DNA from 3 places in the Rahnella inusitata genome. Region 2 is predicted to be linked to each of the others. Evidence: predicted binding sites of a transcription regulator. Region 2 holds the regulator's gene; each other region holds the start of a gene.
What was found. Region 2 encodes PhoB, which activates phosphate uptake and scavenging genes when phosphate is short. Its sites were predicted from a motif close to CTGTCATAAAACTGNCNNAT; they were not measured.
Positions count from the first base shown of each region.

Region 1 (7,796 bases), 1.5 Mb from region 2:
CATCATTGAGGTATCAATACCGCCGACCGCGAGGATGACGATCACCGGCGTGAGGATCAGCGCAAAAATCATCAGGCTGGCCTGTACGGTATCGGTCCAGCTCACCGCGAGGAAACCACCGATAAAGGTATAAATGATGGTTGCCGCCGCACCCGCCCAAAGAGCCGTCTGGTAGGTCATGCCGAAGGTGCTTTCAAACAGGCGGGCACCGGCCACGATGCCTGAGGCGCAGTAAATGGTGAAGAACACCAGGATGACGATCGCTGAGATAATTCGCAGCAGTTTGCTCGAATCTTCAAAGCGGTGGGTGAAATAATCCGGCAGGGTCAGCGCATTGTTGTTGGCTTCGGTGTGAACGCGTAAACGCCCTGCCACCAGCTTCCAGTTCAGATACGCGCCGATGGTCAGGCCGATGGCGATCCAGCTTTCGGAAATACCGGAAATGAATATCGCTCCTGGTAAGCCCATCAGCAGCCAGCCGCTCATGTCAGAAGCACCGGCGGAAAGCGCAGTCACTACGCTGCCTAAACTGCGCCCCCCGAGAATATAGTCATCAAAGTTTTTGGTCCGTAAATACGCGATGAGGCCGATCAAAATCATCCCGAAAATATAAACACAAAACGTCACCAGCATTGGTGTGTTCATTGTCATGTCCGTCTCCACTTCTTGTTATTGGTCTTATTTATCTGCGATGCATATTCAATGCAGGCCGGCACCTGTCTGTCCTGACGCCCTTTTGTTGAAAGGCGTTCAAAATCATGCCGGGGCGAGATGATGGCTGAAACCCGCGAAGGATGCAGCATGACTCTCCATATTTTTTCTTTATACAGGCGGTTAATAGGGTTTTTATTCAAATTTCTTGTCGGGCGGATACTGGTTTAGCAAAAGGGTGAATTCAAGAGTTTTAACAATCCAGATACACAAAGTTTACTCCGCATCACACTTATCTTGTCGAAGGGTTGCACGTTGCAAACCTAAAGGTTGTACCCGACACGCCCTCAGCGAATCTGCCGTTCACCTCGGCTACCACGGCGAAATACGGTTCTTCAAATGTTAAAAATGCCAGCCAAATCACATCGGGCACACTTCCTGCATTAACAGGGTTGCACAAGGTTGCAACATAGAAGATATTGCTTGCCATAAACATAATGAAATCACCTGAACCTTTTTATATGGAGTGTTTGCGCATGGGTATGACGACGATGGGCGTGAAGCTGGACGAAGGCACACGCGAACGGCTGAAAGTGGCGGCACAGCAGATTGACCGAACACCGCACTGGCTGATTAAGCAGGCGATATTTTCCTATCTGGAACGTCTGGAAAGTGGTGATGCGCTGCCGGAAATCCCGGCGCTGAACGGCACTGCGCCTGAAAGCGCTGACGAATACACCGCACCGCTGCTACAGGAATCACATCAGCCCTTCCTGGATTTCGCCGAGCAAATTCAGCCGCAGTCCGTCAGCCGTTCTGCCATCACTGCCGCCTATCGCCGTCCGGAGCCGGAAGCGGTTTCCATGCTGCTCGAACAGGCTCGTTTACCCGCGCCGTTGAATGACGCCGCGCAAAAGCTCGCCGCCGACATTGCGACTAAGCTGCGTAACCAGAAGAGTGCAAATGGCCGCGCCGGGATGGTGCAAAGCCTGTTGCAGGAGTTCTCACTTTCCTCGCAGGAAGGCGTGGCGCTGATGTGTCTGGCCGAAGCGCTGCTGCGTATTCCCGACAAACCCACGCGCGATGCGTTAATCCGCGACAAAATCAGCAACGGCAACTGGCATTCGCACCTGGGTCGCAGCCCGTCGCTGTTCGTCAACGCCGCGACCTGGGGTTTGCTGTTTACCGGCAAACTGGTGGCGACGCACAACGAAGCCAGCCTGTCGAAATCGCTGAGCCGCATTATCGGTAAAGGCGGCGAACCGCTGATCCGCAAAGGCGTGGACATGGCGATGCGCCTGATGGGCGAGCAGTTTGTTACCGGCGAAACCATTGCCGAAGCGCTGGCTAACGCCCGCAAGCACGAAGAAAAAGGGTTCCGCTACTCCTACGACATGCTGGGTGAAGCGGCACTGACCGAGAAAGACGCGCAGGCGTATTTGCAGTCTTATCAGCAGGCTATCAACGCCATCGGTAAAGCCTCGAACGGTCGCGGCATCTATGAAGGACCGGGGATTTCCATCAAACTTTCCGCCCTACATCCGCGTTACAGCCGGGCGCAGTATGAGCGCGTAATGGAAGAACTTTATCCGCGCCTGCTGTCACTCACTTTGCTGGCGCGCAGCTATGACATCGGCATTAATATTGATGCTGAAGAAGCCGATCGTCTGGAAATTTCCCTCGATCTGCTGGAAAAACTTTGCTTTGAGCCGGAACTGGCAGGCTGGAACGGTATCGGCTTCGTCATTCAGGCGTATCAGAAACGCTGCCCGATGGTGATCGATTACCTGACCAATCTGGCACAGCGCAGCCGTCGTCGTTTGATGATCCGTCTGGTGAAAGGCGCGTACTGGGACAGCGAAATCAAACGCGCGCAGGTCGAAGGGCTGGAAGATTATCCGGTCTACACCCGCAAGGTTTACACCGACGTTTCCTATCTGGCCTGTGCCCGCAAACTGCTGGCGGTGCCGAACCTGATCTATCCGCAATTCGCTACCCACAACGCCCACACCGTGGCAGCGATTTATCAGCTGGCGGGCAACAACTATTATCCGGGTCAGTATGAATTCCAGTGCTTGCACGGCATGGGGGAACCGCTGTACGAGCAGGTTGTCGGGAAAATTGCCGAAGGCAAACTGAACCGCCCTTGCCGCATCTATGCCCCGGTCGGAACGCACGAAACGCTGCTGGCGTATCTGGTGCGACGTCTGCTTGAAAACGGCGCGAACACTTCCTTCGTGAACCGCATCGCCGACGCTACACTGCCAATTGCAGAGCTGGTCGCCGATCCTGTGCTGGCAGTTGAAGCGTTGGCCGCCAGCGAAGGACAGGTCGGATTGCCGCACCCGCGCATCGCCTTGCCACGTAATCTGTACGGCAGCAAACGCGTGAACTCCGCCGGTCTGGACATGTCAAGCGAACATCGCCTGGCTTCCCTTTCCAGCGCCCTGTTGCAAAGCGCCAGCCATCCAATCACCGCGCAACCGATGATTGATGCGCCCACGGACGACGGCGAATTCCTGCCGGTCGTCAACCCGTCTGAAAATACCGACATCGTCGGCCACGTGCGCGAAGCGACAGAAGCGGAAATCAGCCGCGCGCTGGACGCGTCCGCCGCTGCCGGCGCCATCTGGTTTGCGACGCCTCCCGAAGAGCGCGCCGCAATCTTGCAACGCGCAGCAGAATTGATGGAAGCGCAGTTGCAAAGTCTGCTTGGCGTGCTGGTGCGCGAAGCCGGAAAAACCTTTAATAACGCCATCGCCGAAGTGCGCGAAGCGGTCGATTTCCTGCATTATTATGCCGGGCAGATCCGCGAAGACTTCACCAATGACACCCACCGTCCACTCGGGCCGGTGGTGTGCATCAGCCCGTGGAACTTCCCGCTGGCGATCTTCACCGGTCAGATTGCTGCTGCACTCGCAGCCGGTAACAGCGTGCTGGCCAAACCTGCCGAACAGACGCCGCTTATCGCCGCGCTGGCCGTCGGTATTTTGCATGAAGCGGGTGTTCCGGCGGGCGTTCTGCAACTTTTGCCGGGCAAAGGCGAAACCGTCGGTTCGCAGCTGGTGAATGACGAACGCGTTCGCGGCGTACTGTTCACCGGTTCCACTGACGTAGCGGGTATTTTGCAACGTAACATTGCAGGAAGGCTGGATCCGCAGGGGCGTCCTACGCCGCTCATCGCTGAAACCGGCGGTCTGAACGCGATGATCGTGGATTCTTCTGCGCTGACCGAACAGGTGGTGATGGACGTGGTGGCTTCGGCGTTCGACAGCGCCGGTCAGCGTTGTTCCGCCCTGCGCGTGCTGTGTATTCAGGATGACGTCGCCGACCACACCTTGCAGATGTTGCGCGGTGCCATGGCCGAATGCCGGATGGGCAACCCGGAACGTCTCTCTACGGACATCGGGCCGGTTATTGACAGTGAGGCCAAAGAAGGTATTGAGAAACACATCGACGCCATGCGCGCCAAAGGCCGCACGGTATATCAGGCAACACAAACTTTCGCAGCCGACCAGAGCGAATGGGCACGCGGGACGTTCGTTAAACCCACGCTGATTGAACTCGACAGCTTCGATGAAATGAAGAAAGAGATTTTCGGCCCGGTGCTGCACGTGGTGCGTTACGCCCGTCAGGATCTGGATAAGCTGATCGGTCAGATTAATGCCGCCGGCTACGGCCTGACGCTGGGGATCCACACCCGTATCGACGAAACCATTCACCGCGTCACGCAGCAGGCGCACGTTGGCAACATGTACGTGAACCGCAATATGGTCGGCGCGGTGGTCGGCGTCCAACCGTTCGGCGGCGAAGGCCTGTCCGGCACGGGCCCGAAAGCAGGCGGTCCGCTGTACTTATACCGCCTGCTGAGCAGCCGTCCGCAATTCGCCGTTCAGCAGACCCTGTTGCGTCAGGATCGCGAACTGCCGCTGGATGCCTCGGTGCGCGAAGCACTGCTGGCACCGCACCGCGCCCTGCAACAATGGGCCACCGGGCAGAAGCAAAGTGCAGCCTTCATTGAGGTCTGCAAACGATTCGCAGAAAGCAGCCAGGGTGGCACCTTGCGCACTTTGCCGGGGCCGACCGGCGAGCGCAACACATACGCCCTGCTGCCGCGCGAACGCGTCCTGGCATTGGCCGACAATCAGGACGATGCGCTGACTCAGCTCGCCGCCGTCACCGCGACCGGTTGCCGCATTCTGTGGCCGGAAACACCGTTGCAGCGCGAGTTGTTCAATCAGCTGCCGAAAGCCGTGCAGGATCGCGTGGACTTCGCCAAAGACTGGCACAACGATGCGCCGGTTTTCGATGCGGTGATTTATCACGGTGACGCCGATCAGTTGCGTGAACTCTGCCAGCTTATCGCCAACCGCCCTGGCCCGATTGTCTCCGTACAAGGGTTCGCCCGCGGCGAAGACAATATCCTGCTCGAACGTCTGCTTCACGAGCGCTCTTTGAGCGTGAATACCGCGGCGGCAGGGGGAAATGCGAGTTTGATGACCATCGGCTGAATTTCTTACGTCCGTAGGCTGCCGCAATGGCAGCTTTGCCCCTCCTCTTCGTAGGGGAGGAGCAAACCGAGTATTGCCTTACATAGCATTGATCGCGTTCAAAAATGTTGAAAACCGTCACTACGCCCCGTGCACTCCATTCTTTGTCATAAATCCGTCATCCTCCTGATCTACCCTCCCAGTAACAAAATAACTCAAACTGTGTGTTTTTATTTCTGACGCTTCATCAAAAGGAGTTTTGACAATGCAACAACCTGTATCTCTGATCGCTCGCGCCATCGCCGCCTCTTTACTGCTTTCCGCCTCTGCAGGAGCATTTGCTGCTGAAGATAACGCCTTGTCCGATCGCGCCGCTAAAGGTGTGATAACTGAACAAGGTGGCGCTCGCCGTCTGAGCGGTGACCAGACAGCCGCGCTGAAAGCATCGCTCTCTGACAAAACGGTTAAGAACGTGATCCTGCTGATCGGCGATGGTATGGGTGATTCCGAAATTACCTCCGCGCGAAATTATGCAGAAGGCGCGGGCGGCTATTTCAAAGGCATCGACGCCCTGCCGCTGACCGGCCAATACACGCATTATTCTCTTGATAAAAAAACGCAAAAACCTAACTACGTTACCGATTCCGCTGCGTCCGCTACCGCCTGGACCACCGGCGTGAAAAGCTATAACGGCGCAATCGGCGTGGATGTGAACGGTAAAGATCACCAGACAATCCTCGAAATCGCCAAAGCGGCGGGGAAAGCCACCGGCAACGTTTCTACCGCAGAGTTACAGGATGCAACGCCCGCTGCACAAATCGCGCACGTGACGTCGCGTAAATGCTACGGCCCGGAAGAAACCTCAGAGAAATGTGCCACCAATGCGCTGGAAAACGGCGGACGCGGCTCAATCACCGAACAGTTGCTGCACGCCCGCGCCGATGTCACGCTCGGCGGCGGCAGAAAATCATTCAGCCAGCTGGCGAAAAGCGGCGAGTTCACGGGGAAATCTCTGAAAGATCAGGCGCTGGCGCAGGGTTATGAGTGGATCGAAAACGCCGACAAGCTCGCTGCTATTACCCAGGCCGGTCAGCAAAAACCGCTGCTGGGTCTGTTCTCCGAAGGCAACATGCCGGTGCGCTGGCAGGGTCCGAAAGCCTCTTATCACGGCAACATTGATAAACCCGCCGTCACCTGTGAAGCCAACCCGCAGCGCACCGCGGATATCCCGACGCTGGCCGTAATGACAGAAAAAGCCATCGACCTGCTGAAGACCAATGAAAAAGGCTTCTTCCTGCAGGTGGAAGGCGCATCAATTGATAAGCAGGATCACGCTGCTAATCCATGCGGACAGTTCGGTGAAACGGTCGACCTGGATGAAGCGGTTCAGAAAGCGCTGGAGTTCGCCCGCAAAGACGGCAACACGCTGGTGATTGTCACCGCCGACCATGCACATTCCAGCCAAATCATCGAAGCCGACGCCAAAGCTCCCGGCCTGACGCAGACGCTGACCACCAAAGATGGCGCACCAATGACCATCAGTTACGGTAACTCAGAGGATGACTCCCAGGGCCACACCGGAACCCAGTTGCGGATTGCAGCGTTTGGGCCACACGCGGCGAATGTGGTGGGTCTGACAGATCAGACTGATCTTTTCTTTACGATGAAAGGGGCAATGGGGATCGAATAGTTTTTAGTGCAGCGGGCGGCTATAAGGCGGCTGTTTGTCTCTGACCGAGAATATTTACGGGTTTGCTTTGCTCCTCCCCCTGCGAAGGGGGAGGCCGGGAGGGGGTATAACACGCCATGAATTTGCCGGAGAAAACGTGAACTTATTGATTTGGCATCATACCCCACCCCAACCCTCTCCTTCGCAGGGGAGGGATCTGTCTGTGTACTGTTTTACGTAGCCCGTGGGTAGCAACACTCGACCTTGAATTTGATTTTGATTTTTTAACCGCCCCCCTCCCCCAATGCCCATAATTTGCGCCTTATCAGCTGCTTAAGCTTCAGCGCCGCCTGAGATACCGGCTGGTCGCGCCTGTTCAGCAAAATCACCTCAAAGGGTAACGGCTCGATGACCTCACAAATTTTCAGCTGATCGACATACCGCTGGGCGGTAAACGTATCGACCACCCCGACGCCGCCGCCGGCCAGCACCATGTCGGCGATGACAGAGTAGGTTTTGATGTGCAATGAAGACTGCGGCGTCAGGCCGTTTTCGCGCAAGACGCGGTTAAGTACCAGACCCAGCGGATCCTGCTGCTGTAGCATCATCAGATCATTTTCACATAGCCACGCCAGCGATACCGGCCCTTCAACCTCGGAATCCTTCGGCAACAGCGCGACCATGTTGCCTTGATAGATGGACTCCGAAACCAGCTCCTGCGTGGCAGGCTCGCCGAAGGCCAGTGCGAAATCCATTTTGTATTGCAGCAAATCCTGACTCAGCGTGTTGAAGTGTCCGGTCACCAGTTCGACGCTGCCGCCGGGGGTCTGACGGCGGAAATCTACCAGCACCGGCGCCATCACGCTGTGACCCAGGGCGTGAGCAGAACCGATGCGCACATGCTGACCTTCGCCCTGACGCAGCTGCTCCGCCAGCGCACCGATCGCCTGAATATGGCTGAACAACGCCTCGACTTCCGGCATCAA
Region 1 covers NZ_CP065024.1:2,500,102-2,507,897, reverse strand. Annotated here, with positions in the region: gene putP (sodium/proline symporter PutP) at 1-651, opposite strand, end outside; gene putA (trifunctional transcriptional regulator/proline dehydrogenase/L-glutamate gamma-semialdehyde dehydrogenase) at 1,188-5,162, shown strand; gene phoA (alkaline phosphatase) at 5,407-6,831, shown strand; gene I2123_RS11770 (LysR family transcriptional regulator) at 7,095-7,796, opposite strand, start outside.
Region 1: a site for PhoB is predicted at 5,306-5,325, ahead of phoA (alkaline phosphatase). Genes of this name have one in related genera too.

Region 2 (7,796 bases):
GAGTTAATGGCTTTTGGAATAGACTTCTTCGGGTCTTCAGCTTCACCGGCAGTAATACCGATGATTTCAATCCCGCCGTAGGCAAACATGACCAGCTGTAAAGACAAAATGGTGCCCATGATGCCCTGACTAAAGAAGCCGCCGTGGCTCCACAGATTATGAATACCCGTCGCCTGCCCGCCGTTACCGATGCCCCAAATAATAATGCCGAAGCCCGCCACAATCATGATGATGATCGTCAGCACTTTGAAGAAGGAGAACCAAAATTCCAGCTCGCCGAACACCTTCACGCTGACCAGATTGATGGCGCCGATAATCAGCACCACGCTCAGCACCCACGTCCACTGCGGCACGTCCGGGAACCAGACGCCCATATAAATGCCGAACGCCGTGACGTCCGCGATGGCAACGATCAGGATTTCAAAACAATAGGTCCAGCCGGTGATGTAACCCGCCATTGGCCCGAGATAATCCTGCGCATAGCGTGAGAAAGAGCCACTCTGCGGATTGTTAACAGACATCTCGCCAAGGGCGCGCATGATGATAAAGGCGATAATGCCGCCGACCAGATAGGCCAGCAGCACGCTTGGCCCCGCCAGTTTGATCGCATCCGCCGATCCGTAAAACAGCCCGGTTCCTATGGCCGATCCCAATGCCATAAAGCGAATATGACGCGTTGTCAGACCGCGTTTTAGCTTCGTGCCCGGCGCTTCTGGCTGCGCGGTTGGTTGTTCAGCTGATTGTTGCATTGACCCTAACCCGTTTCTGTATTTGGAAAATCAAAAATGCGAATTCTAAAAAACACTGCGTCCTGCCAATGAAAAAGCCACGGAAAGGTTTCCGTGGCCTGATGGCGAAACATTCATTCAACTACGTTCGAATATTCTGCCGATAATTATTGGTGCGCGGTAACGCTGCGCGGACCACTGATTTTGTCATAAATACCGACCAGCACCAGCATTAATACTGAAGGCGGTAACCAGGCAAGACCCTGTGCTGCCAGCGGCAGTTTTCCGGCCCAGACAGGCATGATATCAGCAAACGCAGAGGCTTTGATGCCGTCGACAATACCGAACACCAGGCTGACCAGCATAACCGGCGCCACGATGCGCGTCGTATTATTCCACCAGCGCAGGGTGAAGCTCAACACCACCAGTGCGATACATGGCGGATAGATGGCCGTCAGCACCGGAATGGAAATCTGGATCAGATGGCTCAGGCCGAGATTAGACACCAGCATAGAGAACAGACCCAGAATAAATACCAATGACTTATACGACAGCGGCAGGTACTGAGCAAAGAACTCCGCACAGGCGCAGGTCAGGCCAACCGCCGTCACCATACAGGCGATGAAGATCAGCGCACCGAGGAAGAAGCTACCGACGCCACCGAAGGTATGTGCCACATAGGCATGCAAGATAACTGCGCCATTGGTTGCGCCAGGCACCAGTGAAGCACTGTTTTCCCCGAGTTTGAACAGGCTCAGATAGACCAGCACCAGACCTAAGCCAGCAATCAGACCGGCCAAAATAGTGTAACGGGTCAGCAGTTTGGCATCAGTCACACCGCGCGAACGGGCAGCATTAACAATAACAATGCCGAAGACCAGCGCGCCCAGCGTATCCATTGTCAGATAGCCATTAACGAAACCGCTGGAGAACGGAACGGTCTGGTAAGCATCCACCGCAGGCATGGTCTGACCGGCAGGCCACAGCAGCGCGGCAACGCCCAGTGCAGCCAGCGCGACCATTTTCAGCGGCGCGAGGAAATGCCCGACGGTATCAAGCAAGCGGCCCGGATAGAGTGAAATGCCGATCACCAGCGCGAAGTAGATCACGCTGTAAATCAGCAAAGGAAGCGGGCCGTCACCGGTCATCGGTGCGATACCCACTTCAAAAGAGACGGTTGCGGTACGTGGCGTGGCGAACAGCGGGCCGACAGCCAGATAACAGACGGTCGCCAGCAGAATACCGGCACCACGGCCAATCGGCGTACTCAGGGCATCGACACCGCCACCGACGCGCGCCAGCGCAATCACGGTCATCACCGGGAGACCTACCGCGGTTATCATAAACCCGGCAGCTGCCCACCAGACTTCAGGACCGGCCTGCAGGCCAACCATCGGCGGGAAAATAATGTTCCCCGCCCCGACGAATAAAGCGAAGGTCATGAAACCCAGCGCCAGAATATCTTTATTTGTTAAACGAGTACTCATGATTGGTGTCGTGTTGCCTGTTCAAATGAATAAAGTGACCGTTGCTGTCGCCGTGCAGCTTCGTCAAAAGGATGAATGGTGTAAAAGACCAGAGAGCACCACTGTAAGATCGAAGTGTGCTTAAAACGCCTGATGATATGCAGATGATTATGTTGTTATCCCTAAATATTTCATGGTGCGGGAAGGCGGCAAGCGAGGAAATCCCGATGGGCTTACCTGGGTAAGTGATTCGGGTTAACGAGCGTGGCCAACGCATCTGCAACGTGAAATATGACGGGCATATGCAGGGAGTATCGAGCGACAGCGGGGGCTAAGGTAAACGTTTATAGCGCAGAAAGGCAAGCCGAGATCCAAAAAGCAGAGCGTTCAACCAGATTAATACTCTAAAGCAGCCTTTATCACTAAATACGGCATGAAACACGCAATATGATATGTATGATTTTTAAGCGAAGTAAGCACAAGATATGCTCCTTAATGGCAAAAAGTGCGTGAAATCACCATTAAGAGGCGATTACACGCACAATATCCAGCATATTTGTGAGGTCACAAAACAACCAATCTGCCGTATTACCAGACGCGGGCAGCGATATCCACCACCAGTTTCAGTTTTTCCCACTGCTGCACTTCGGTGAGGCTGTTGCCCTCTTCCGTCGAGGCAAAACCACACTGCGGGCTGAGGCAAATCTGATTGATATCCAGATATTGCGCCGCTTCCGCCAGACGCGTTTCGACGGTTTTGGCCAGTTCCAGTTCGCCGGACTTAGTGGTGATTAACCCCAGAACCACCTGCTGATGGCCTTTTTTGATAAAGCGCAGCGGTTCGAAACCACCGGAACGCTCATTGTCATACTCAAGGAAGAAGGCATCGATATTTACACCGCCAAACAGGATCTCAGCCACCGGCTCGTAGCCACCTTCTGAAATCCAGGTCGAGCGGAAGTTACCGCGACACACGTGCAAACCAATCACCAGATCGTCCGGTTTACCGGCAATGGCTTTGTTCAGCACGTCAGCGTAAGTACGTGCTAACTCTTCAGGAGAATCGCCACGCTCGCGGATTTGCTGCTTCTGATCTTCCGAGCACAGATACGCCCAGACGGTATCGTCGAGTTGCAGATAACGGCAACCGGCGTCGTAAAACGCTTTAATCGCGTCGCGGTAAACCTGTGCCAAATCGTCGAAATAGTCTTTCAGATCCGGATACACCTCTTTACTGATGGCGTTACGGCCACCGCGGAAATGCATTACGCTCGGGCTTGGAATGGTCATTTTGGGCACTGCGCTGCCGCAGATGCTTTTCAGGAAACGAAAATCTTCCAGCATCGGATGTGAACCAAAGCCGAGTTTGCCTGTGACTTTAATGCTGCGCGCTTTGGTCTGTACGCCGTTGAACTGAATCCCCTGGACTGCGTCGTAACCTTCCACACCGTTCAGCCCTTCGAAAAAATCGAAGTGCCACCACGCGCGGCGGAACTCACCGTCAGTGACCACCTGCAGACCGGCTTCGCGTTGTAAATCCACCACGCGGCGGATTTCGGTATCTTCAACGGCGCGCAGTTGCCCGGCATCAATCTCACCGGCCTGAAACTGCTTACGGGCTTCTTTGATAGCCGCCGGGCGAAGGAAACTGCCGACCACGTCAGCACGGAACGGAGGGGTGGTACGTTGCATGAAAGACTCCTTAATGGCACCCCGTCGCAGACGAAATGCAAATGATTTACAGGGTAAATAATTACGCCGCGTTACATTTAGACTTCTAGATGTCTAAATGGCTTTAAGGCCATACTGTCATGCCGGTTACTCACCCACAACAGAGGAATTTTCATGGGAGGTGAAATAAATTCATGATCAAATGCGGAGAGTTCATGAAGCAGCAAGCAAAAAAAGCCCGTCATGTAGAAATGACGGGCTCAATAGAAAACAGCAAATTACGGTTTCACTGAAATTTTAGAGGTGTTATCGGAAGGAACAATCAGTCTCGGTGCCAGCGTAAACATAAAGCGCGTGCCGACGCCGACTTCGCTCATCACCTCAAGCCGGGCGTTGTGGTGGCTGAGCGCATGTTTGACGATCGCCAGCCCCAGACCGCTGCCGCCGGTCTGACGGGAACGGGCTTTGTCGACGCGATAAAACCGTTCGGTCAGGCGCGGCAAGTGCTGAGGCGCAATCCCCGGCCCATTATCGCTAATCTGGAACTGCGCACCCTGTGGCGTTTGCTGCCAGCTGACCTCTATTCTGGTGCCCGGCGGCGTATGGTTCACCGCGTTATACACCAGATTCGACACCGCACTGCGTAGCTGATCCTCATTGCCGAAGACCTTCAGCTTGTCGTTTACGCGGAACACCACTTCGTGCTGACCGCCGCTCAGCGTCTGTACTTCGCGCTCCAGCATTCCGAGCATCACCGGAATATCGACTTTTTCGTGCAAATCCATATTGGCGGAGGCTTCGATTTTTGACAGCGTCAGGAGCTGCTTGACCAGCCCGTCCATGCGTCGCGTTTGCTCTTGCATGGTATCGAGCGCCTTAGTGCGAAACGGCTCTTCCAGCTTGGCGTCTTCCATCATTTCCAGATAGCCCTGCAAAACGGTCAGCGGGGTGCGAAGTTCATGGCTGACGTTGGCGAAGAAGTTACGTCGCGCACCTTCCAGCTGGCGCATTTGCGTGACGTCACGCGCCACCATCAGTAACTGCCCCTCGGAATAAGGCATCACGCGAAATTCGACGTAATGTTCATTATTGAGCTGGAGATTTAGGGCGCGGCTAAAATCACGCGCCTGGATCCAGACGCGAAATTCCGGATAGCGCAGCAGGTTGAAGATGTGTTGCCCGTTATCTTCCGGCCAGCGGAAGCCGAGCAGTTCCTGGGCCAGACCGTTGCACCAGAAAATATTGCCCTCTTCGGTGGTCAGCACCACCGCATCCGGCAAGGATTCTGCACCGCTGCGAAAACGTTTAATGAGTTGCCCTAATTCACGGCGGCGACGCCGGTTGCGCATCTGCATCTGGTTCAGCCCGTAGAACAACGGCTCCCAGCTCCAGCGACCATTTGGCGGGGTGATGCTGCGGTCAAGCCACAGCCAGTGTGAGAGTTTAAGCTGGTTATAATAGTTCCAGCCCAGCGCCGCCAGCAGCGACGCAAAGAGAAGCCAGCCAAAATGGCCGACAAAAATACCGAGAATGATCGCTGGCAGGCAAAACAGAAAAAATTCGCCGGCCAGCCGTTTCCATGACAAACGTTCTAACACACAGATTCTCCGCTGTGGGGACTAATAACGCGTTGAGAAACGATATCCCGTGCCACGGACAGTCTGGATCATTCTGTCATGTCCACTGGTTTCCAGCGCTTTGCGTAAACGACGAATATGCACGTCCACGGTTCGATCTTCCACATAAACGTTAGTGCCCCAGACGTTATTCAGCAACTGCTCGCGGCTGTAAACACGTTCCGAGTGGGTCATAAAGAAGTGCAGTAATTTGAATTCGGTCGGCCCCATGTCGAGCGCCTGCTCATTGGCCATCACCCGGTGGGAGGAAGGATCAAGTGTCAGACCCTGCATGTCGATCACCTCTTCCACCGCCATCGGCGAAATACGGCGCATCACAGCTTTTATACGGGCAACCAGTTCTTTGGGAGAGAACGGTTTAGTGATGTAATCATCGGCACCCACTTCGAGGCCACGCACCCGGTCTTCTTCTTCACCGCGTGCGGTCAGCATCATCACCGGAATTTCGCGGGTCAGGGCTTCACGTTTCAGATGCTTGATAAACTGGATCCCGGAACCGCCCGGTAACATCCAGTCAAGCAGGATAAGCTCAGGATAAGGCTCGACCAGTTGGCCAATCGCGGAATCAAAATCTTCAGCTTCTACTGCCTGATAGCCATTTTGTTCCAGTACAAAACACACCATTTCACGGATTGGAGCTTCGTCTTCAACCACCAATATACGTCTAGCCATCGTAGGTCCTGCCAATAGGTTAGCGATCTTTTATTTGATTGCGGGCGCCATTATGCGTCAGTTTTGTGACAGATTTATGAATAGAAAGGATGGTCTATTACACCGCACTTTGACAGCCATCTTGCTGAAATGCGCCTGATTTTTCTGGGGACATCGTCCCCCGACGGCGTTTATACTTTGCGCCATTGTTACCGTGCAGCGAATCACCGGGAGTTTCATGCGCCTGATCCACACTTCAGACTGGCACCTTGGCCAGTATTTCTTTACCAAAAGCCGCGCCGCCGAGCATCAGGCTTTTCTGCGCTGGCTGACGGAACAGGTGGAAATTCATCAGGCAGATGCCGTGATTGTGGCGGGCGATATTTTCGATACCGGCTCGCCACCGAGCTATGCGCGGGAACTGTATAACCGCTTCGTGGTGGAATTACAACACACCGGCTGCCAGCTGGTAGTGCTGGCCGGCAACCACGACTCTGTCGCCACGCTCAATGAATCTAAGGAACTGCTTTCCTGCCTCAATACCCGCGTGATCGCTACCGTCGGTGAAGACTTGTCTGAGCAGGTTCTGGAATTAAATCATCGGGATGGCTCGCCCGGCGCAGTGCTGTGTGCGATCCCGTTCTTACGCCCGCGCGATTTGATAGCCAGTCAGGCTGGTCAGTCCGGCAGCGACAAGCAGCTGGCATTGCAAGAAGCCATCGCCGCCCATTATGACGCTTTATATAAAGCGGCACAGGCGAAGCGTGACCAGCTCGGCGTTCCGCTGCCCATCATCGCCACCGGCCATCTGACCACCGTCGGCGTCAGCACCTCGGATTCGGTACGTGACATTTATATAGGCACCCTCGACGCCTTTCCGGCACAGGCCTTTCCGCCGGTCGATTACGTTGCACTCGGGCATATTCATCGCGCCCAGTGCGTGGCGAAAACCCACCACATCCGCTACAGCGGCTCGCCGATTGCGCTGAGTTTTGACGAACTCGGCAAAGCCAAAAGCGTGTTTTTGCTCGATTTTACGGGTGCAACGCTTAACAGCATCGACACGCTGGAAATTCCGGTATTTCAGCCGATGCAGATGATCAAAGGCTCGCTGGCCGAAATAGAAAAACAACTGATGCAGTTTACCGACGGCGATGCCACAAAACCGGTCTGGCTTGATATTGAAGTCGCGACGCAGGATTACCTCAGCGACATTCAGCGGCGGATCCAGACGCTGACCGCCGAACTGCCGGTGGAAGTCGTGCTGCTGCGCCGCAGTAAAGAACAGCGCATTAACAGCATTGAACAACAGGAAAAAGAAACCCTCAGCGAGCTGAGCGTGAGCGATGTCTTCGAGCGGCGGCTGTCGCTCGAAGCGGACGCCGACGAACAGCGTCAGGCGCGGATGCGCACGCTGTTCGCGCAGGTGGTCGATGAGGTCACCAGCGGCCATCACGCAGAGGACGCCGCACAATGAAAATTCTCAGCCTGCGTTTAAAAAATCTAAACTCGCTGCAAGGCGAATGGAAAATCGACTTCACCGCTGAGCCTTTTGCCAGCAACGGATTATTCGCCATCACCGGCCCGACCGGCGCGGGGAAAACCACCCTGCTCGATGCCATTTGTCTCGCACTGTATCATCA
Region 2 covers NZ_CP065024.1:4,027,179-4,034,974, forward strand. Annotated here, with positions in the region: gene proY (proline-specific permease ProY) at 1-749, opposite strand, end outside; gene brnQ (branched-chain amino acid transport system II carrier protein) at 896-2,215, opposite strand; gene I2123_RS18905 (cobalamin-independent methionine synthase II family protein) at 2,783-3,886, opposite strand; gene phoR (phosphate regulon sensor histidine kinase PhoR) at 4,144-5,463, opposite strand; gene phoB (phosphate response regulator transcription factor PhoB) at 5,485-6,174, opposite strand; gene sbcD (exonuclease subunit SbcD) at 6,392-7,630, shown strand; gene sbcC (exonuclease subunit SbcC) at 7,627-7,796, shown strand, end outside.

Region 3 (7,796 bases), 1.3 Mb from region 2:
CCCTTGCCCCGCATGCCATTCCAATTTCTGCATGCAAAGGGCAGCGTTTTAGTTATCTTAGCAACGGCAGACCCATGTGTTATCTAATTGAAACCGGCAGCGTGACTATCCATCGCGCTTCTGATGGCCGAATATTAAGCACCGCAGACGCCCCTTTTCTTCTGGGAACGAGCAATTATATCATTCCTCTTGATCCGGTGTATATTTCGGCAAATGAATCAATGAAAATAGGTGTTATATCTATTGATGACCTGTCATCACGGCTTGAAGTGGATAATTTGTGGAAGGCATTTTCAATGATGCTACTGTTTACGGCCAGTAATTATCTCCATCATAATCTGAATATGGTCAGACCAACATCCTATGATAATGTTCGCATCTATATTCTAGAGCTAAATAAAGAGCCTGATGAAATAAAAAGTAAAACAAACCTTGCTCGTTACATCCAGGACAGAACATTATTATCGCGCAGCCACATTATGAAAATAATTTCTGAACTGAGGAAAGGTGGATACATTGATGTGCACCGTGGAATGTTGCTGAGTGTGACTTCTTTGCCCAAGGAGTTCTAACGGGGGATATGAGGGATTATCTCCCTCATATTTTGACTTTTTACTTAATATTTATTTCTGCGGTCATTTTACAGGTTGCCATTACCGACGTACCACGCGGGGTGGTAACCTGCACCTGATCGCCCGCTTGCTTGCCCTGGCATGGCTTAACCAGTGTTTCTTCGAAGCGTTTTTTCTCCTGCTGGGTTTGAGAATCAGCAGCCTGAGAAAAAGAAGAGACTAACGCAGAAGCTAAAATAGTGCTAAGTAAAATTTTCTTGAACATGATCAATCCGTTTTTAAATAAATTATCACCTGGATATCAGGCGTTCCGTAATCGACTTGCCAACATTTTTTGGCATGGAATTAAATACTTCATCTAACAATTAAATCCTTCCGTCTTATTTGTTATTGTGCCGAAATGGATCGATTACCCCTACTTTTTTATTGTCTGAAATAAGACAATAACGTGTTAATCAGCAAGTATAAAAGCGAAATTTTCTACGAACGTACGTTACTGCAGAGTTTTCATCCCATGGCAAGATATTTAATAACATACCATGTCATAACTTAGTAAATGTATTTTTCAGTGAGCGTAGAGGTTAAACCATAAGTCATAACACTGACTTATCTGTATAACACTAATACCCGTTAGGATAGACAGTAGAATTTAGTCCTATTTATTCTTAATGCCTGTTTCGGATTTATATAGATTTTGACTTTCCCACAGCTATACTCGCTATAAATATCTTCATGGGGTACTGATATTGTTCTCTACCTTGGCACATATTATGGTTTACTCACAGATAGCCCAATTATTTACTCAACTACCCCGTATCGGGGTTTGCTCTATATGTTTCAGTAGGTAAAGATGATAATGACGGACTGGGAAAGACTTCGCCTAAAGTCGCCCACATACTTACCACCTCTGGTCTAATTCATTAATATCATTGAATTGCATACCCTCTAATACAGTTAGGCGGCTCAAACGGGGGCGTTCCCGACCGTCCTATCCCTCCCACGCCAGTTGGGCTTTTTCCCGTATAGCCGAAAACTCCCCAAAACGACCGACCGTTATTTTGGTATTTATTCAGCTCGATCGCGACGGATATTTTGTTAAATAATTCTCTATTGAATAGAATACCTCTCCATGTGTAATGGATATTAGGAAGTTTTAATCGATGAATGCGGGAGTAACCGATTAATTATTAATAAAACCCCAATGAAAAAGATTACAAAACAATCATTCATAGATTAGGTATTCTTTGCATAACCAATCAGAAAAAAATCACAAAAACTTTAGGAGATGGCGATAATGGTTTTTTAGCTGAGGCTTGTGAATCAATACATTACCCCATTTGAGTTGGTCTAGTTGTTGGCCTCTAATCTGCTTTCACTTCCACTACGTGTTAGCTCTCGCCAGATGGTCATGACACCTATCTCCGGCATATTACCCAAAGAAGCCGGTTATTCCTGATTATGGCTGGATCACATACAGAGAGCGGGTCAACGCCACCAATGCTGACGTGATGGAGTGTAATTACTGTACAAAGTTTATTGTTCCAAAACAGCCACCAAATCCTGCGCACACGCCCACGCTGAACTCCATGCCCATTGGAAGTTATAACCCCCCAGCCAGCCGGTGACGTCTACCACTTCGCCGATGAAATACAGACCGGGGACTTTGGCCGCCGCCATCGTTTTCGAGGAAAGTTCTTTGGTATCGACACCACCGAGAGTCACTTCCGCCGTGCGGTAACCCTCGGTGCCGTTCGGCTGCACCTGCCAGTTCTGCAGTTGCTCAACCAGTTCGGCCTGTTGCGGCACGTTCAGCTGTTTCAGCGTGACGTCCGGTAGCTGACCGAGGGTTTGCAGGCATTCGACCAGACGCTTCGGCAGTTGCATCGCCAGCGTGTTTTTCAGGCTTTGATTCGGATGTTCCTGTCGCTGAGCGTTAAGAAATGCCGCCAGGTCAGTGTCTGGAAGTAAGTTAATGCTCACAAACTCACCCGGTTGCCAGTAGCTGGATAGCTGTAAAACCGCCGGGCCGGACATGCCGCGATGGGTAAACAAAATGCTTTCGCGAAAAACGGTGCCATCCTGCGCGGTCAGCACCGAAGGCACCGAGACGCCGGACAATGTCTGCAAATGGTCGAGCAGCGGTTTATGCAGGGTAAACGGCACCAGACCGGCGCGGGTCGGTAAAACTTTCAGGCCAAACTGCTCGGCCAGACGATAACCGAATGGCGTTGCGCCCAGCCCCGGCATGGAAAGCCCGCCGCTCGCCACCACAAGTGAGTGAGTACTTACAGTTGAGCCGTTCACTTTGATAATAAAGCCGTCTTCAGTTTTTTGAACGTCGGAAATCTCGCTACGCAGTCGTACATCCACATTCCCCAGCTCGCACTCTTTATCGAGCATAGCGACAATCTGTTGGGCGGAGTCGTCGCAGAATAGCTGGCCGAGCGTTTTCTCATGCCAGGCGATGCCGTAGCGGTTGACCATGTCGATAAAATCCCACTGGGTGTAACGCGCCAGTGCGGATTTACAGAAGTGCGGGTTTTCCGAAAGATAGGCAGCAGGTTCGGCATATAGATTAGTAAAATTGCAGCGTCCGCCCCCGGACATCAAAATTTTGCGTCCGGTTTTCTTGCCATTATCCAGCAGCAGAACCCGGCAGCCACCCTGTCCGGCCTGCGCTGCACAGAACATGCCTGCCGCACCCGCACCAATGACTACCACATCAACCTGTTCCACTTTTGGCCTCTCTTTTCGTAAAATTCAGCTACGTTTTAAATAGGATACGCTCTGCTTCTGGGCCGATTTTGCCCGCCATGCGCCGCGGATTGTAAGTGACTGACAGGGGTTACACCAGTCGCAGCAGGGTTTTATGGCGCTAAGTAAGCAAATGTTTCAATTAAGAAAGGGTAAATAAATCACTGATTATTATTGATTTAATCTCCGCTTCGGCTTTTTTTGACCCGTTTTTAATCAAAAAAATGTCATATTTTCCTTTTATAGACACCCTGTTCTCGCAGATAATGCGCGGCGTTCATGACCACTAACTGGCGTAACAATTATGCTGCATCTATTTGCCGGGTTGGATTTTCATACCGGTTCGTTATTGATTCTCGCGTTACTGTTTGTTCTGTTCTATGAAGCCATCAACGGTTTTCATGATACGGCCAATGCAGTAGCAACCGTCATCTATACCCGGGCAATGCGTTCGCAATTAGCGGTCGTGATGGCAGGGGTATTTAACTTCCTTGGCGTCATACTCGGTGGTTTGAGTGTGGCTTATGCCATCGTTCATTTGCTTCCAACCGATCTTCTGCTCAACGTTGGTTCCACGCATGGCCTTGCCATGGTGTTCTCGATGTTACTGGCAGCGATCATCTGGAACCTCGGCACCTGGTATTTTGGTCTGCCGGCGTCCAGCTCACACACGCTGATCGGCGCCATCATTGGCGTAGGGTTGACCAATGCATTGATGACTCACACCTCCGTGGTCGATGCATTAAACATTCCTAAAATGATCGGTATTTTTGCCTCTCTGATTATCTCGCCTCTGGTGGGGATGATTGTCGCAGGAACCATGATTTTCCTGCTGCGTCGCTACTGGAGTGGCAATAAGAAACATGCTCGTATCCACCTGACGCCTGCTGAACGTGAAAAGAAAGACGGCAAGAAGAAGCCACCCTTTTGGACCCGTATCGGCCTGATCCTGTCGGCTATTGGCGTGAGTTTCTCTCACGGCGCAAACGATGGTCAGAAAGGTATCGGCCTGATCATGCTGGTCCTGATTGGTGTGGCTCCGGCAGGTTTTGTGCTCAACATGAGCGCCACGGGTTACGATATCACTCGTACCCGCGACGCCGTGACGCACCTCGGACAGTACTATCAGCAGCATGTTGATGCAGTACCGCACGTGGTCGCGCAAACGCCTCTGGTGCCTGCGCCAGACGTGAATATCGCACCGACCGACGCTACGAAAGTGTTCCACTGCGACAGCAGCCACGCACTCGACGCTATCGGCCGCGCGCAAACGCTGCTGACCAATCTGCCGTCTTACAGCGCCCTGGCAACGGATGAACGCAGCCATATGCGTCGCCTGCTGATGTGTGTGTCTGATACGGCCGATAAAGTGGCGAAGCTGCCGGAAACCTCGCCTGCGGATAAACGCTTCCTCGGCGAATTGAAAACCGACATTCTTCAGACCGTCGAATATGCTCCGATCTGGATCATCATCGCGGTAGCACTGGCGCTGGCGCTGGGTACCATGATTGGCTGGAAGCGCGTTGCGACCACCATTGGTGAGAAGATCGGTAAGAAAGGCATGACCTACGCACAGGGCCTGTCTGCGCAGCTGACGGCGGCGGTGTCTATCGGCGTGGCAAGTTACACCGGTATGCCAGTCTCCACCACGCACGTGCTGTCCTCTGCGGTTGCGGGCACCATGATCGTGGACGGCGGCGGTGTGCAGTCTAAAACCGTGAAGAACATCGCGATGGCATGGATTTTAACCCTGCCGGTCTCGATTGTACTTTCCGGCCTGCTGTACTGGATTGCGCTGAAGCTTATCTGATAAACGTCTGAGCTGCGGCTCAGGTAAGAAAAAGGCGACCTTGTGAGCAATCACAGGTCGCCTTTTTGTTTCCTTTTTCACACATCCTCACAACGATTATTCAGGGTTAATACCAGATGAGCATCGCCAGCATACTGATGAGGATAAGCCCCACCAGCGCGGTCGTCAGAACAAACTGACCACGAACTCTCTCACAACGACGGATAAACTCAGGGTCGTGATGTTCAACGTAACGCTGAGCATAGATATATCGCACCAGCCTTATCTGCTTGCTCGGTTGGCCGTGAGACGTAAAGAATCCACCGCCATCCACGTACTGATACAGCAAGGGATCGCATCCCCGAAGCACCACCAGCAATGCGCGCAGAGAAGAGTAATAGCGCAGCATATTCACCACACACACAAAACATAAAGCCCAAAATAGCGCAACGGGACTGATCATGATTCCCCCTCAAGGAGAACTCACCCCGCGCGATGCGGCCCGCAATCGGCCACACACCCGACGTTTCGCCCTGCCTTTCCGCGATTTCACACCCCCGGACACAACGCGGTCCGCCCCTTTTCACATCACAGAAAATTGCCAAAGCAGGAGAACCCTGCATTCATTGAGTGTAGGAAACGAATCTGGAAATGGGGACGCTGGCTCATATTATTTCTATCTATGCTTTATCAGATAAGGAAATGGGATCTGTATGCTTGATTTCTTTAACCATTTTGGGGCTATACTAAAAGCATGAGTTTCGCATGATGCTGATATTGCTGTTAACCGACTTATGGAAGGAGTTTTCTTATGGCTTACAAACACATACTCATTGCAGTAGACCTGTCGCCAGAGAGCAAGGTTTTAGTTGAGAAAGCCGTCTCCATGGCGCGTCCGTATAACGCCAAAGTGTCCCTGATCCACGTTGATGTGAACTATTCGGACCTGTATACCGGCCTTATTGACGTCAATCTGGGCGACATGCAAAAACGAATTTCGGAAGAAACCCACCACGCGCTGAATGAATTGTCGCAAAACGCCGGTTATCCGATTTCCGAAACCCTGAGCGGCAGCGGCGATCTTGCGCAGGTGCTGGTCGATGCAATCAACAAATACGGCGTGGATTTAGTGCTGTGCGGCCATCACCAGGATTTCTGGAGCAAACTGATGTCCTCCGCGCGCCAGCTCATTAATACCGTCCATATCGACATGCTGATCGTCCCACTGCGTGACGAGGAAGAAGAAGCGTAAATCGCCAAAGCGTTGACGTAAAAATGCCCGCAGGTGAAAACCGGCGGGCATTTTTTTATCCAGAACGCAGGTGCGGTGCTTTCTGGTTTCTTTGCGATCTCGTTGTGTTCTTACAGCGGCGTATAAATATCAAACCGGTGGCTTTTGGTCACCACGGCGGCTTGCGCAGGAATATCGGCCATCGGTGGCGCGTAATCCGGGCGTTTTACCACGATGCGCTTGGTCGCTAAGCGGCGCGCCGGTTCCAGCAGACCATCGGCGTCATCATCCGGACCCACCAGCCCCTGAAACACGCGCATCTCTTTCTTCACCAGCGCACTTTTCTGTTTGTGCGGATACATCGGGTCGAGATACACCACTTCCGGTTTCGGCGAAAGCTCAGAGAGCGCCGTCAGGCTGGACGCATGCAGCAGCGTCATACGCTCACGAAGCCACGGTCCGATTTCCGCATCGCGGTAACCGCGCGCCAGCCCGTCATCGAGCAGTGCTGCCACCACAGGATTTCGCTCAAGCATCCGGACTTTGCAACCTAATGACGCCAGCACAAACGCATCGCGGCCCAGTCCAGCCGTCGCATCCACCACATCTGGCAGATAGCGCCCTTTGACACCCACCGCTTTCGCCACGGCTTCACCGCGCCCGCCGCCGAATTTGCGACGGTGCGCCAGGGTACCACCGACGAAATCGACAAAAATCGCGCCGAGTTTTGGCTCGTCGCGTTTGCGTAATTCCAGACGTTCAGGCGTAAGAACCAGCGCCATCACCGCGTCGGGGTCAGACGTCAGATTCCAGCGCTGCGCCAGAACAGATAAGGCGCCTTCGTCGGCGCCTTCTTCACACAGTAAACACACACTCACAGGCAGAGGTTATCCTTTGATACCGTAATGGCGCAGCATAGCATCCAGCTGCGGTTCACGCCCGCGGAAGCGCTTGAACAGCTCCATCGGCTCTTCGGAACCCCCACGTGAAAGGATATTATCGAGGAATGACTGACCGGTTTCGCGGTTGAAAATCCCTTCTTCTTCGAAGCGGGAATACGCATCAGCTGACAACACTTCTGCCCACAGATAGCTGTAATAACCAGCCGCATACCCGCCGGCAAAAATATGGCTAAACGCGTGCGGGAAACGTCCCCAGCTCGGTGATGGCACCACGGCAACCAGCTTCTTGATTTCACTCAGGGTTTGCAGGATCTGCGCGCCTTTTGCCGGGTCATATTCCGCATGCATACGGAAATCGAACAGACCGAACTCCAGCTGACGCAGAATAAACAGCGCCGCCTGATAGTTCTTCGCCGCCAGCATCTTATCCAGCATCTCTTTTGGCAGCGGTTCGCCCGTTTCGAAATGGCCGGAGATGAATGCCAGTGCGTCCGGCTCCCAGCACCAGTTTTCCATAAACTGGCTCGGCAGCTCGACGGCATCCCAAG
Region 3 covers NZ_CP065024.1:605,856-613,651, reverse strand. Annotated here, with positions in the region: gene I2123_RS02795 (helix-turn-helix domain-containing protein) at 1-572, shown strand, start outside; gene I2123_RS02790 (hypothetical protein) at 613-837, opposite strand; gene I2123_RS02785 (BaiN/RdsA family NAD(P)/FAD-dependent oxidoreductase) at 2,106-3,308, opposite strand; gene pitA (inorganic phosphate transporter PitA) at 3,631-5,136, shown strand; gene uspB (universal stress protein UspB) at 5,243-5,578, opposite strand; gene uspA (universal stress protein UspA) at 5,927-6,367, shown strand; gene rsmJ (16S rRNA (guanine(1516)-N(2))-methyltransferase RsmJ) at 6,478-7,224, opposite strand; gene prlC (oligopeptidase A) at 7,234-7,796, opposite strand, start outside.
Region 3: a site for PhoB is predicted at 3,540-3,559, ahead of pitA (inorganic phosphate transporter PitA). Genes of this name have one in related genera too.